Linked DNA regions of Spirosoma rhododendri. The protein of the gene in region 1 binds, or shares a complex with, the protein of each later gene. Links are inferred from orthologs where the notes say so. Each region holds a gene or a part of one and is shown in the gene's direction. Other genes may lie near its edges. The genes, in order: dinB and dnaN.

Evidence for each region.
Region 2: the proteins of dinB (region 1) and dnaN are in contact, whole or in part, in a solved structure (PDB 1OK7), measured with the Escherichia coli proteins. The link is inferred for Spirosoma rhododendri from one-to-one orthologs.

The regions. Positions count from the first base shown.
Region 1 is NZ_CP051677.1:561,270-567,429, forward strand. The notes cover bases 1,774-4,665. They hold dinB (DNA polymerase IV), read left to right. Parts: upstream 1,774-2,645; coding sequence 2,646-3,686; downstream 3,687-4,665. Other genes in these bases: HH216_RS02115 (L-fucose dehydrogenase), read left to right, coding at 1,774-2,469; HH216_RS02125 (SDR family NAD(P)-dependent oxidoreductase), read right to left, coding at 3,817-4,563. In the rest of the region: pyk (pyruvate kinase), read right to left, coding at 105-1,541; more of HH216_RS02115, read left to right, coding at 1,678-1,773; HH216_RS02130 (glycosyltransferase family 2 protein), read left to right, coding at 4,780-5,757; HH216_RS02135 (3-dehydroquinate synthase), read left to right, coding at 5,934-6,160. UniProt on the Escherichia coli protein: Poorly processive, error-prone DNA polymerase involved in translesion repair and untargeted mutagenesis. Copies undamaged DNA at stalled replication forks, which arise in vivo from mismatched or misaligned primer ends.
Region 2 is NZ_CP051677.1:1,659,447-1,665,600, reverse strand. Bases 3,269-6,154 are described here. They hold dnaN (DNA polymerase III subunit beta), read left to right. Parts: upstream 3,269-4,084; coding sequence 4,085-5,224; downstream 5,225-6,154. Other genes in these bases: HH216_RS06755 (TCR/Tet family MFS transporter), read left to right, coding at 5,359-6,154; HH216_RS06765 (DUF2480 family protein), read right to left, coding at 3,385-3,894; HH216_RS06770 (M28 family peptidase), read right to left, coding at 3,269-3,270. In the rest of the region: HH216_RS06790 (ABC transporter ATP-binding protein), read right to left, coding at 1-209; purN (phosphoribosylglycinamide formyltransferase), read left to right, coding at 412-996; HH216_RS06780 (hypothetical protein), read left to right, coding at 993-1,385; HH216_RS06775 (DUF4834 domain-containing protein), read right to left, coding at 1,445-1,672; more of HH216_RS06770, read right to left, coding at 1,726-3,268. UniProt on the Escherichia coli protein: Confers DNA tethering and processivity to DNA polymerases and other proteins. Acts as a clamp, forming a ring around DNA (a reaction catalyzed by the clamp-loading complex) which diffuses in an ATP-independent manner freely and bidirectionally along dsDNA.

The DNA.
Region 1 (6,160 bases):
TACAGCTCAGTACTTATTGGTTGTGCAACGAAAATGCCTTACTCTACAAGAACGACTCTCGTAGGGTAAGGCATTTTGCGAAACTGGTAATCCTGTCGAAAAAATTAATCGACCGTGCTGAGTTTAACGGTGTTGGTCCGGCGGGCCTGCGTCAGCGGCATGCTGAGCGTGTTGATGAAAATATCGCCCGATACCAGCCGCTTCTGACTAATCAGCGTCTGCTTGATACCTTCAACCGTTTCATCGACAGTTTGGTCTAGGTTGGCTTCGTACGGCATCACCTGCACACCCCAGTACAGACCGAGCGTGTTGCGCAGTTGCGCGTCGGGCGAGAACACCAGCAGGTCGGCTTTGGGCCGGTGGTGCGAAAGCCGCACGGCCGTGTAGCCGGAATTTGTGATACCGATCAGGGCTTTCGCGTGCGTGTCGCGGGCCAGGCGGCAGGCGCTCATCACTACGTTGTCGTTGATGGCGTTTTCACTCGGCTGCTCGTTGACCTGCGCGTGGTAGCGGTAATAAATCTTGTCAGACGTGGTCTCTACCTGAAGAATGGTGTTGGCCATCGCTTCAACCGCCAGAATTGGGTACTTACCCGATGCGGTTTCGGCGCTCAGCATCACGGCGTCGGCACCATCCATCACCGAGTTGGCGATGTCGTTGATTTCGGCGCGGGTCGGGCGGGGCGCGTCGATCATGCTCTCAAGCATCTGCGTCGCTACGATGACCGGCTTGGCGGCACGGTTACACTTCTCGACCAGCATCTTCTGAATCATCGGCACTTCTTCGGCGGGCAGTTCCACGCCGAGGTCACCCCGGGCTACCATCAAACCGTCGGTAGCGGCAATGATTTCGTCGATGTTCTGAATCGCTTCCGGCTTTTCGATCTTGGCAATCACGCGGCTTTTCTTGCCCCGCGACCGGATATATTCTTTGATTTCGATGATTTCCGAAGCTTCCCGAACAAACGACAGGGCGATCCACTCGGCGTCGTGCTCCAGACCAAACTCCAGGTCGGCCCAGTCTTTCTCGGTCACGGCTGGCATCGACACTTTCGTGTTGGGCAGGTTAACACCCTTCTTCGACTTCATCGGACCACCGTATACGACTTCCGTAACAACATCGGTTCCTTCGGTCCGCAGCACGCGTACTTCCAGCTTACCGTCGTCCATCAGAATACGCTCGCCGGTGTGCACGTCTTTGTACATGTCTTTGTACGGCGTACTGACACGCTCAGACGTACCGATGATATCGTCGTTGGTAAACGTTAGTTCGTTACCTGCTTCGATCAGTACACCGTCTTTACTCTCGACGTTACCGATACGAATTTTGGGCCCCTGCAAATCCTGCAAAACGCAGAGGTTGAGGTTATGTTCAGCGTTGATTTCGCGGATGCGGTTGAGCCGCATCAGGTGATCTTCGTGGGTACCGTGGGAGAAGTTGAGCCGAAAGACGTTTACTCCGGCCTGAGCCAATGCCAGCAATTGTTCTTTCGTTTCGGAAGCCGGGCCTATCGTGGCCACGATCTTGGTTTTCTTAGACATGAGGGACGGGAAAAATTGGGCAACATCGGCCAGAAGCCGGTGCAAAAATAACCGGTGGGGTAAATAAACAGTGGTATTAACGGAAATTTTACCCGCCGTCCTGCATTGCCTATCTTGCACCCCTATTCGTAAACTCATGGATCTAGGACTGCAAAAAAAAGTGGTTATCGTCACTGGTGGCGCGCGCGGTATCGGGGCAGGAATCGTCAAAAGTCTGGCCGCTGAAGGGGCAATTCCCGTCATCGTAGGCCGGAGTGAAGTACACAATCTGAACCTGGTTGCCGAGCTGGAAACCGCCGGGCAGCAGGCGTTTCAGGTCGTTGCCGAACTCACCGACCCGGAGGCTTCCCGGCGGGCTGTCGATGCTGTGCTGGCGCAGTTTGGCCGGATCGACGGGCTGGTCAACAACGCGGGCGAGAACGACGGCGTCGGGCTGGAGTCGGGCGATTACGAACGGTTTATGCATTCGCTGCACAAAAACGTGGTGCATTATTACCTGATGGCGCACCATGCACTGCCTGCCCTGAAAGCATCGAAAGGCAGCATCGTCAACATCACGTCGAAAACCGCCGACACCGGGCAGGGAAACACGTCGGCCTATGCAGCCGCCAACGGGGGGCGCAACGCGCTGACCCGCGAGTGGGCCGTCGAACTGCTCAAATACGGTATCCGGGTCAATGCGGTGGTCGTGGCTGAATGCTGGACTCCGCTCTACGAACGCTGGATTAATTCGCTGCCGAATCCGGAAGAAAAGCTGGCGTCGATTACGGATCGTATTCCACTCGAAAACCGCATGACGACCGCGCAGGAAATTGCCGACGCCGTCGTGTTTCTGCTATCGCCCCGGTCGAGCCACACCACTGGTCAGCTTGTCTACGTCGACGGTGGTTACGTCCACCTCGACCGGTCGCTGGCAAACGCCGAGTAGTCAGCGTAGCCTGTCAATCTTTACCTTAGAAAGGCAGCGTCGATGGCGCTGCCTTTCTGCGTATACACCCTTCTCGTTTAGCCGAATATATTTTACTTTTGCTATATAGCTTGCACTAGTAACTCAACGAATTGGTCGTGGTAACTCCGGCTCATCGCAAAATCATTCACGTCGACATGGATGCTTTCTACGCATCCGTTGAGCAGCGCGACAATCCCGATCTGCGCGGAAAACCCCTTGCTGTGGGTGGTTCGCGTCAGCGCGGGGTTGTAGCAGCCGCGAGTTACGAAGCCCGGCAGTATGGCGTTTACTCGGCCATGGCTTCGTCGATTGCCATACGAAAGTGCCCTGATCTGATTTTCGTCAAACCCCGATTCGACGTTTACAAAGCCGTTTCTGCCCAGATTCGGGCCGTCTTCGCCGAACATACTGACCTGATCGAACCGTTATCGCTGGATGAAGCGTACCTCGACGTAACCGACGCCACCAGCAGCGAGCGCACAGCAACGCAACTGGCCCGCGTGCTGAAAGAGCGTATTCGGCAGGAAACGGGCCTGACGGCGTCGGCGGGGGTGTCGTACAACAAGTTTCTGGCCAAGCTGGCGTCGGACTACAACAAACCCGACGGGCTGTATGTCATCAAGCCGCATCAGGGGCTGGACTTCGTGGCAAAGCTGGCGGTGGGACAATTTCACGGTATCGGCCGTGTAACGGCGGCCCGGCTCAACGAACTGGGCATCTTTACCGGTTTCGATCTTCGCCAGCAAAGCGAGGCCTACCTGACGCAGCAGTTCGGTAAAGTCGGCCATCACTACTACTGTATCGCCCGTGCCATCGACGAGCGCCCCGTTACCCCCAACCGCATCCGTAAATCGGTCGGTTCAGAAACGACGTTTGAGCAGGATTTGACCGACGAACCGGATTTGCTGGCGCAGTTGGGACCCCTGATCGACGATGTGTGGAGTTACTGCGAACGGACCGGCATTCGCGGGCGCACGGTTACGCTGAAAGTGAAATACGGCGATTTTCAGCAGATCACCCGCAGCCGGACTCTACTCAGCCCGGCGGGTAGTCGGGCCGTCATTGAGCAGACCATTACGCAGTTGCTCCAGTCGGTGCTACCCGTCGACAAGGGAATCCGGCTGCTGGGGGTATCGCTTTCGACCCTGCAAACTGCCAACGCGACGCCAACGGGTCAGCTCCGGCTGGATTTGTAGATTGGAGACAAAAAAGGCGGTGAGCTTCCCGTAGATTCTGAATCAATACTGTTTTTGAGGAATCATTTTTGTCATCCCTCGCAGGCTCGGGATGACAAAAATGATTCACCCCCCATCCCCCTCTTTCTTCCTATTTCCGATAAATCGTCGAGGCAGCGGCCTGGGCACTGGCCAGTATCGTTACATCGGCAACGGTAACGTGGGCCGGGGCCGAAACGGCATACACGATCGTGTCGGCAATGTCTTTGGCGGTCAGCGGGTCGAAGCCTTCGTATACTTTGTCGGCACGGCTGGTATCACCTTTGAAGCGCGTCACCGAAAACTCCGTTTCGACGGCCCCCGGTGCGATGTTGGTCACTTTGATACCGTGCTGGGTCAGGTCGAGCCGCATACCGGTGCTGAGGGCTTCGACAGCCGCTTTGCTGGCGCAGTAAACCGCCCCGTTGGCGTAGGTCTGCTTACCAGCAATTGAACTCAGGTTGACGATGTGCCCCTTGCTCCGGCTAATCATACCCGGTATCACCGCTTTCGATACGTAGAGCAGCCCCTGCACATTGGCGTCGATCATCAGGTCCCAGTCGGCGGGGTCCCCATTCTGAATCGGGTCAAGACCGTGGGCATTTCCGGCACTGTTGACGAGCAAATCGATAGCCTGCCACTCAGCGGGTAGATTCCCGATGGCGGTTTCAACAGCGTTTCGATCGCGGACGTCGAACGCCAGCGTATATACCTCTGTCGTTACCGACAATTCGCGGCTGATTTCGTCCAGCCGGTCCTGCCGCCGTCCACACAGAATGAGTCGGTAGTTGAGTGGCGCGAGAGCTTCGGCGGTTGCCCGGCCAATACCCGACGTAGCGCCAGTAATTAATGCTAACATATACGTACCATTAGTTTAATGAAAAATCAACAAAGGCAGTTTGCTTAAAAATTAAGCTTCACTTAATGCATATCAGTCACAAAACGGCCAGATAGCCATAAACCCGGCCCCAAATTTGCTCATTTCGCAGGTAGCACACCGCTGTTACTTTACTGCTTTATCGACCATAAAAACCAGCCTCCTTAATGCATACAACACCGTAACGTTGCCCAGACTATGAATCCCGATCTTTCGGTAGTCATTACCACACACCATCAACCCGCTCATTTATTAAAATGCCTCGACGCACTGGGGCGTCAGTCTCTACCACGCCATCAGTTTGAGATTATCGTCGTCGATGATGGGGATTCGCCAGCTATGGCCGCAGCCGTTGCGCTGTTCACCCGGCAACTCAATCAGCAGCATGGCACGCTGGATATCCGGTACCTTCCCCAACCTATCAGCCGGGGAGCCGCCACCGCCCGCAACCGGGGCTGGCAGGCCGCGCGGGGCCGGATTGTTGCCTTCACCAACGACGAATGTTTACCCCAGCCTACCTGGCTTGCCAATGCGCTCGCCTGTTTCAACGATGCCACTGAGTTTGTCATCGGCCAGTTGTGGCTGCAACCTGCCTACATTGCTGATCCGGTCAGTCCTGACGTATTAAACATCGATCCGGTCAGTCTGTTATCCGCAAACTGCTTTTGTCGCAAAACTACGCTTGAACGCGTGGGCGGATTTCTGGAAACCGCTTACAGCCGACAGGCCGACCTGTCGTTACTGGCCAATCTGACCCGGCAGGGTGTCTCCATAAAAAACAGCAGAAATACGTCTGTTATTCATTGCCTGCGCGGCCAGCACGAGCTGCTCAGCCAGCGGCAGCACCCCTACGGAGCCAATGCCGCAGATCACAATCAGCAGGAGCGGAAACCCTGGAAGCGGGCGGGTATTAACGACCAGTCGCTGCCCGTCTACTGGGCCGCTATCAGTGGGGCATTCACCGGCCTGACGGGGCTACTGACGGGTGAGGTACTGCTGACGGTAGTGGGGCTCGGCGTCTGGTTTTTGTTGCCAGCCCTGTTTGGCCGACGGGAGCAACCGAAGGCCCAGCGGCAAACCGCCTTCATCCGCCTGGTGGGCATTCAGCTGGCCACCCCCTTCGTGTCTGTTTACTGGCAGCTACACAGCAAATTCAGACACAGCGTTACAGATTGATGGCTACCGTGCGGGTATAAAGCGGCTACGGTTGGCTTCTACCGGCAGTATGTGTCTGGCCTGCCGGCCGACGCACCAGTCCGGAACTACCGTTTATCAGAATAAGTTGTCTAAAGGCCTGACTGGTGATTTTTTGCCCTGACAGCCTTTCCAACAACGTTCCGTTTTATTCCTTCATGGATCATCTGCAACAAGAGTTCAGCGTCCGTTTTTCATACCCGGTTTTTTTCACGGACGATCTGTTTAACCCAGCCAATCTACTTTTTGCCGACTTCTTCAACGCGTCAGCCAGTACCATTCGTCGGAAGTTGCTGTTTGTTATCGATTCAGGCGTTGTTGAGGCACACCCGCAGCTGGTCGATTCAATTCGTGCGTATGTCACCCAGCACCTGCCCGCGCTCGA
Region 2 (6,154 bases), 1.1 Mb from region 1 along the record:
GGGCTAAGGGTGGTCAGGTCGGTATTGTCGATCGTGACAGAGCCACTCTTGGGAGTGAGCAGTAGGGCCAGCAGATGCAGAAAAGTGGTTTTTCCGGTCCCGGACCGCCCCAGGATCAACAGGGCTTCCCGGTTGGCACAGCGTACGTCGGGAAAGGCGAATCGCTTGTCAGAAGTGTACGCGAACGTAAGTTGATTGGTTGCCAGCATCGGCCGCTTCGGTTGACTGCCGACAAAAATAGGCAAAAGTTGTAATTTGCCCCCGTCAGAGTTTTTTCGACAGGATTACAGGATTTCTGCTTCGTGGTGCCAACACATTAACAACTAGCTTCGCTGTAGACTATGCAACAACCCAGTACTGCCAGGCAGCGACCCTAAAAATCCTGTAATCCTGTCAATAACCCCTTTTTCAGTGAAACGTATTGCCATTTTTGCATCGGGTTCGGGGTCAAACGCCGAGAAAATTGCGGATTATTTTGCCGGTTCTGCCGACGTATCCATTGAGTTGATCGTGTCGAACAACCCCAAAGCGGGTGTTATCGACCGGGCGCGCCGGTACCATATTCCGGTGGTCCTCTTCGACCGTACCACCTTTTACCAGACCGACCATATTACCCGCCTGTTGCAGCAACAAAACATCGATCTGATCGTGCTGGCTGGGTTCATGTGGCTGATGCCCGGCGGACTGGTACAGGCCTTCCCCGACCGAATCGTCAATATCCACCCGGCTCTGTTGCCCAAGTTTGGCGGCAAAGGCATGTACGGGCATTTCGTGCATGAAGCCGTGGTAGCCGCCGGAGAAACCGAGTCGGGCATTACGATTCACTTTGTCAATGAGCATTACGACGAAGGCGCACCCATTTTTCAGGCTCGTTGCCCGGTTACGCCCACCGATACCCCCGACGACGTCGCCCGGAAGGTACAGGTACTTGAACATGAGCATTACCCGCGCGTCGTCGCCGACGTGTTGGCCACCCTACCCGATCGAACCGCATGAAAACCGTCTGCCTGCTTCTACTGACCGCGTGTTTGTCGGGCTGCTTTCCGGCCCGGCTGTACATCAAAAACACCCCTGTCTTTCCGGTCGACGTGTTTTACGATAATCAGCGACCCGAGCGGCCGTTCGAGCCGATCCGCGATCTGGAAGTCAGCGAAGAAACGCCGGTGCGGGATGGGCAGCTGGTGAATAAACGGCTGCTGAAGCGCGGCAATGATATGCAGGACAAAGAGTTACTGCTGGCCCGCCTGACGTTGCAGGCCAAGAAGCTGGGGGCCAACGCGCTGGTTGGCGTCAAGTACACCTACTACACCAATGCCACCGATAACGGCTACAGCATGCGCGGGCTGGCCGTTCGCTACCGCGACGAGCAACCAGCACAAAACTAAAAACGGGTCGGAACGCTGCTGACAGCATTCCGACCCGTTTTGTATGACTTAGCTATGCGCTATTTAACTTCTTCGTAATCCACGTAGTCGCCACCCTTGAACGGGGCATCGCCTTTCGGGGGTTTGTTGTCCACCCGAATTTCACCTTCCCGCCGACGCTCAACATTGTTCGCCTGTTTCTGCTGATTAACCAGTTGCCGACCCACCAGCAGGTAAAAAACAAACCGGCGAACAGGTGGAACAAACAGAATGATGAGCGTGATAATGAACAGGTATTTGAACAGCATGATCGGGTGTCGTTGATAGGCTATAAACGCCGGGACCGACGGATTAGTTTGTCTTACTGCCCGTACAAGGCTTTTCCGGCCGCTTCATACTTATCACCCGCCGACCATTGGGGCCGGGCAGTTCGGTTGGCAATCAGGCGGGCCGCGTGGGCATAGGCTTCGCAGAACCGGTAGACGTAGTTCATGTCGAGCGATTCGGGATTATCGATAGCCTGATGGTAATACTTGCCGATGGCTTCGTCGAAGGTTTTGAAGCCCGGTGAGAAGGTCGGTGCCGGAATACCTTTAGCGGCAAACGCGACGTTGTCGGAGCGGTCGAACAACCCCTGTTCGGGGGCCGGTTCGGCGAAAACGCCCAGCCCGGCAGCCTTTGCAGCGGCTTCGATTTCCGCCTTTGCCCCGGTCCGTTCCAGCCCGATTACCGATACCAGCGTAGTGTCGTTGTAGCCCGCGCCGTCGGTATTCAGGTCGAAGATGGTTTGCTTCAGCGGAACCAGTGGATGACTGGCATAGTAGGTGCTGCCAAGCAAACCGACTTCTTCACCCGTCAGCGCCAGCACCAGCACCGAGCGTTTGGGTCGCTGCTGACTCAGGGCTTTAGCTGCCGACAGGATAGCCACCGTACCAAAAGCATTGTCGCGTGCACCGTTGAAAATGCTGTCGCTGGGCTCGTAGGCACTACCGCCCTGCTTGCCGACACCCACATGGTCGAAGTGGGCCGACAGAATGACGTATTCGTTTTTCAGGGCCGGGTCGGTGCCTTCGATGATACCGGCGACGTTGGCCGTTGCCACTGTCGTCTGCGCGCGCCCCGACGTTTTAAGCGTTACGGCCTGCCCGGTCTGCTTCAGCTGCTTATACTGATTGTTGGCGTTGTTGATCCACAGGTGGGTGACGGGCGCTGTACTTTTCTCCGAAACGGGCAGGTTGACCTGCTCACGGCTGAAATACTGGTTGACAAACCCCCACGGAATCGACTCGCTGTAGAGTTCAAGTACAGCCGCTGCGCCTTTCTGTGCAGCCAGCTTGCGCTTCTCGCTGGCCGCCCGGAAGATTTCGCGCGGACTTTTAGCGTCTGGCGAACCACCCTGCACCACCACGATCCGGCCTTTCACGTCCTGACCTTTGTAGCCGTCTTCGCCATCGGTCAGGCCGTAGCCCGCGTAAATGATGTTGCCGGACAGACTGGTTGGCCCACCCGCCATCACAACGAGTTCTTTCCCCAGTCGGAGCGTGTCGGTACCAATCAGCAGCATTGCCGACTGGGCTGCCCCAATTTTGTCGAGCGAAAACGGCTGTAGATAATTGCCCTGATCGCCGGCTGGTTTCAGGCCCATCGCCCGGTATTGCTCAGCGATATAGCGCGCTGCGACAGCATTACCGGGTTCACCCGTCCGCCGACCCATCAGTTCGTCCGAAGCCAGAAACCGTATCTGTGCCTCAATTTCGGCCTGTGAAATCGCCAGTTCGGGCCGACCGGGTAACGGCAAAACGGTCGTACCAATTTTCGTACGCGGCTTTTTACCGGCGGGTGGCGTCTGCGCGGATGCGCCAGTCAGCACCAGCGCAGTCAGCGCGACGGAGAGAAGATGCTTCATTTCGAGTTTTTGAGTTGTAAAGTTGTAGAGTCGTAAAGTTATAAAGTTGGCTGACGCCGGATGGACTGACGCCCCAGCAACTTTATAACCCTACGACTCTACAACTGTAAAACTTTACTTCGGTCGTTTGTAGAGGGGGACGGTGCTGCATGGTTCGCCGAAGAGCAGGCTTTGCACGACGGGTTTCAGGATGCGGGTCAGCTCGACATAAGCCGCCACGGGTACGGGCACCTTGCTACACCCTTTCACCACCACACGCGCATCGCGGTACTGCTCCGGGTCGATGCGGGCGATCGCGTCGAAGTACAGTTTCTCTTCGAGATCGGTCAGCGTACCGAACACGACCGTGTTGGCGTAAGGCTGAAGCTGAATCGTCAACAGCATATACGCCCAGGTTGGCACGATCGCATCTTCTGTGCAGGTGATGGCGACGTTCTTGCCCGTGTACTGACTCCAGTCGTGTTCTTTCAGAAACGCCCGGAAGTCTTTTTCACGCAGTATCATGCCCATGTACAGGTTGTCTTTCAGGTCGTAAAGTACCCGTTCGCCGGGGTGGTACAGCTCTTCCAGATCAAGCGAGACAAGGCCGCTGTTGGCTACGCGGTTTATGATTTCGGTTTCCATATGCGTTTTGATAAGCTACTGATTACGAAGGCAACTAAAACTAGTTACCGCTGGGTAAAAAGCCCGTTTTAAGGTCAACAGTATAGATAAACGTATTGGTTCTTTCGGTCAGACAGCGCACCACAGGCTCAGATTTTTTCGTTACTTTTGTTCTTATTTATTTACCAGAAAAAAGCCAACCAGTCGGCCTATGAAATTCATCGTCTCCTCGTCGGTTCTGCTCAAGAACCTCCAGAATATTAACGGCGTCGTGGCAACCAACCCGATTGTGCCGATCCTCGAAAACTTCCTGTTTCGTATCGATGCCGGGCCGGATGCTGCGGGCGGCACATTGACGATTACAGCCTCGGATCTGCAAACGACCATGACCACGCAGATTCCGGTCGACGCGAGCGAGAGCGGTTCAATTGCCATTCCAGCCAAGCTACTGCTCGACACGCTGCGCAGCCTGCCCGAACAGCCGGTTACCATCAATATCGACACCGACACGTTCGGCACCGAAATCCTGACTGACAACGGCCGGTATAAACTGTCGGGCGAAAACCCGATCGACTTCCCCAAGTTGCCGACCGTCACGAAAACCCAGTCGGTTGAGATGACCTCGGATGTGCTCCTGAGCGCCATCAACAACACGGTCTTTGCAACCAGCACCGACGACCTGCGCCCAGCCATGACGGGGGTTTACCTGCAACTCGGCAGCGACAGTACAACGTTCGTCGCTACCGATGGGCACCGCCTGATCCGCTACCGCCGGACTGATCTCGGCACACCATCGGCCAGTTCGATCATTATTCCACGCAAGGCACTCCAGTTGCTGAAGGCGTCGTTGCCGGAAGGCGTTCCCGTCACGGCGGAGTTCAGCCAGGCGAACGCGTCGTTTACGTTTGGGCCAACGCAGCTGATCTGCCGCCTGATCGACGAGCGGTTCCCCGACTACGAAAACGCCATTCCGACCAACAACCCGAACGTGATGACCATCGGCCGGACCGATCTGCTGAACTCACTGAAGCGGATTATGATCTACGCCAACCGGACTACGCACCAGATTCGGCTGTCGCTGAAGACCAACTCCCTGACGATCTCGGCCGAAGACCTCGACTACTCGAACGAAGCCAACGAAAAACTGCTATGCGACTACGACGGCGACGCGATGGAGATCGGTTTCAACGCCAAGTTGATGGCCGAAATGCTGAGCAACATCAGTGCCCGGATGATTTCGCTGGAACTATCGGCTCCAAACCGCGCCGGTCTGCTGATTCCCGCTGATAAAGACGAAAACGAGGATATTCTGATGCTGGTAATGCCAGTAATGCTCAATACCTACGCTTAAAAAAGTTGTAGAGTCGTAAAGTTGTATGGGTTGTAAAGTTGCTGACGCACGGAGCTACCGCCGGATGGGCTGACGCGCCAGCAACTTTACAACCCTACGACTTTACGACTCTACAACTCCATAACTCCTCCCTCATGCCTAAACGTACTGCCCCGGCGCTGACGTTTATTTTCATTACGCTATTGCTCGATGTGACGGGCATTGGCATCATCATCCCGATCTTTCCAAAGCTGATCGAGCAACTCATCGGCGGCAACATTAGTCAGGCGGCCCAGTATGGTGGTTTTCTGAGCTTCGTCTACGCACTGATGCAATTTGTCTTCTCGCCCGTTCTCGGCGGGTTAAGCGATCGCTACGGGCGACGGCCGGTACTACTCTTCTCGCTGTTTGGCTTTGGTATCGACTATCTCTTTCAGGGATTTGCGCCGACGATTGAATGGTTGTTCATCGGGCGAATACTGGCGGGGATTACCGGGGCCAGCTTCACAACAGCAAACGCGTACATCGCTGACATCAGCACGCCGGAGAAGCGTGCTCAAAACTTTGGTCTGGTCGGTGCGGCATTCGGCGTTGGGTTTATTCTGGGGCCGGCCATTGGCGGTTTTCTGGGGCAATACGGCCCACGTGTCCCTTTCTTCGTATCGGCAGGCCTAACCCTGCTCAATTTCGTCTACGGTCTGTTTGTTCTGCCCGAATCGCTGTCCCCCGAAAACCGGCGACCGTTCAACTGGAAGCGGGCCAACCCGATCGGCTCGTTGCTAAACCTGAAGCGCTATCCGGTCATCCTGGGGCTGGTTGCGTCGCTAGTGCTCATTTACATAGCCGGATTCGCCGTGCAGGGCACCTGGACGTTCTACACGATGGAGAAGTTCAAATGGGATGAGAAAATGGTTGGGTTATCGCTGGCAGCCATCGGCCTGTCGTTCGCTG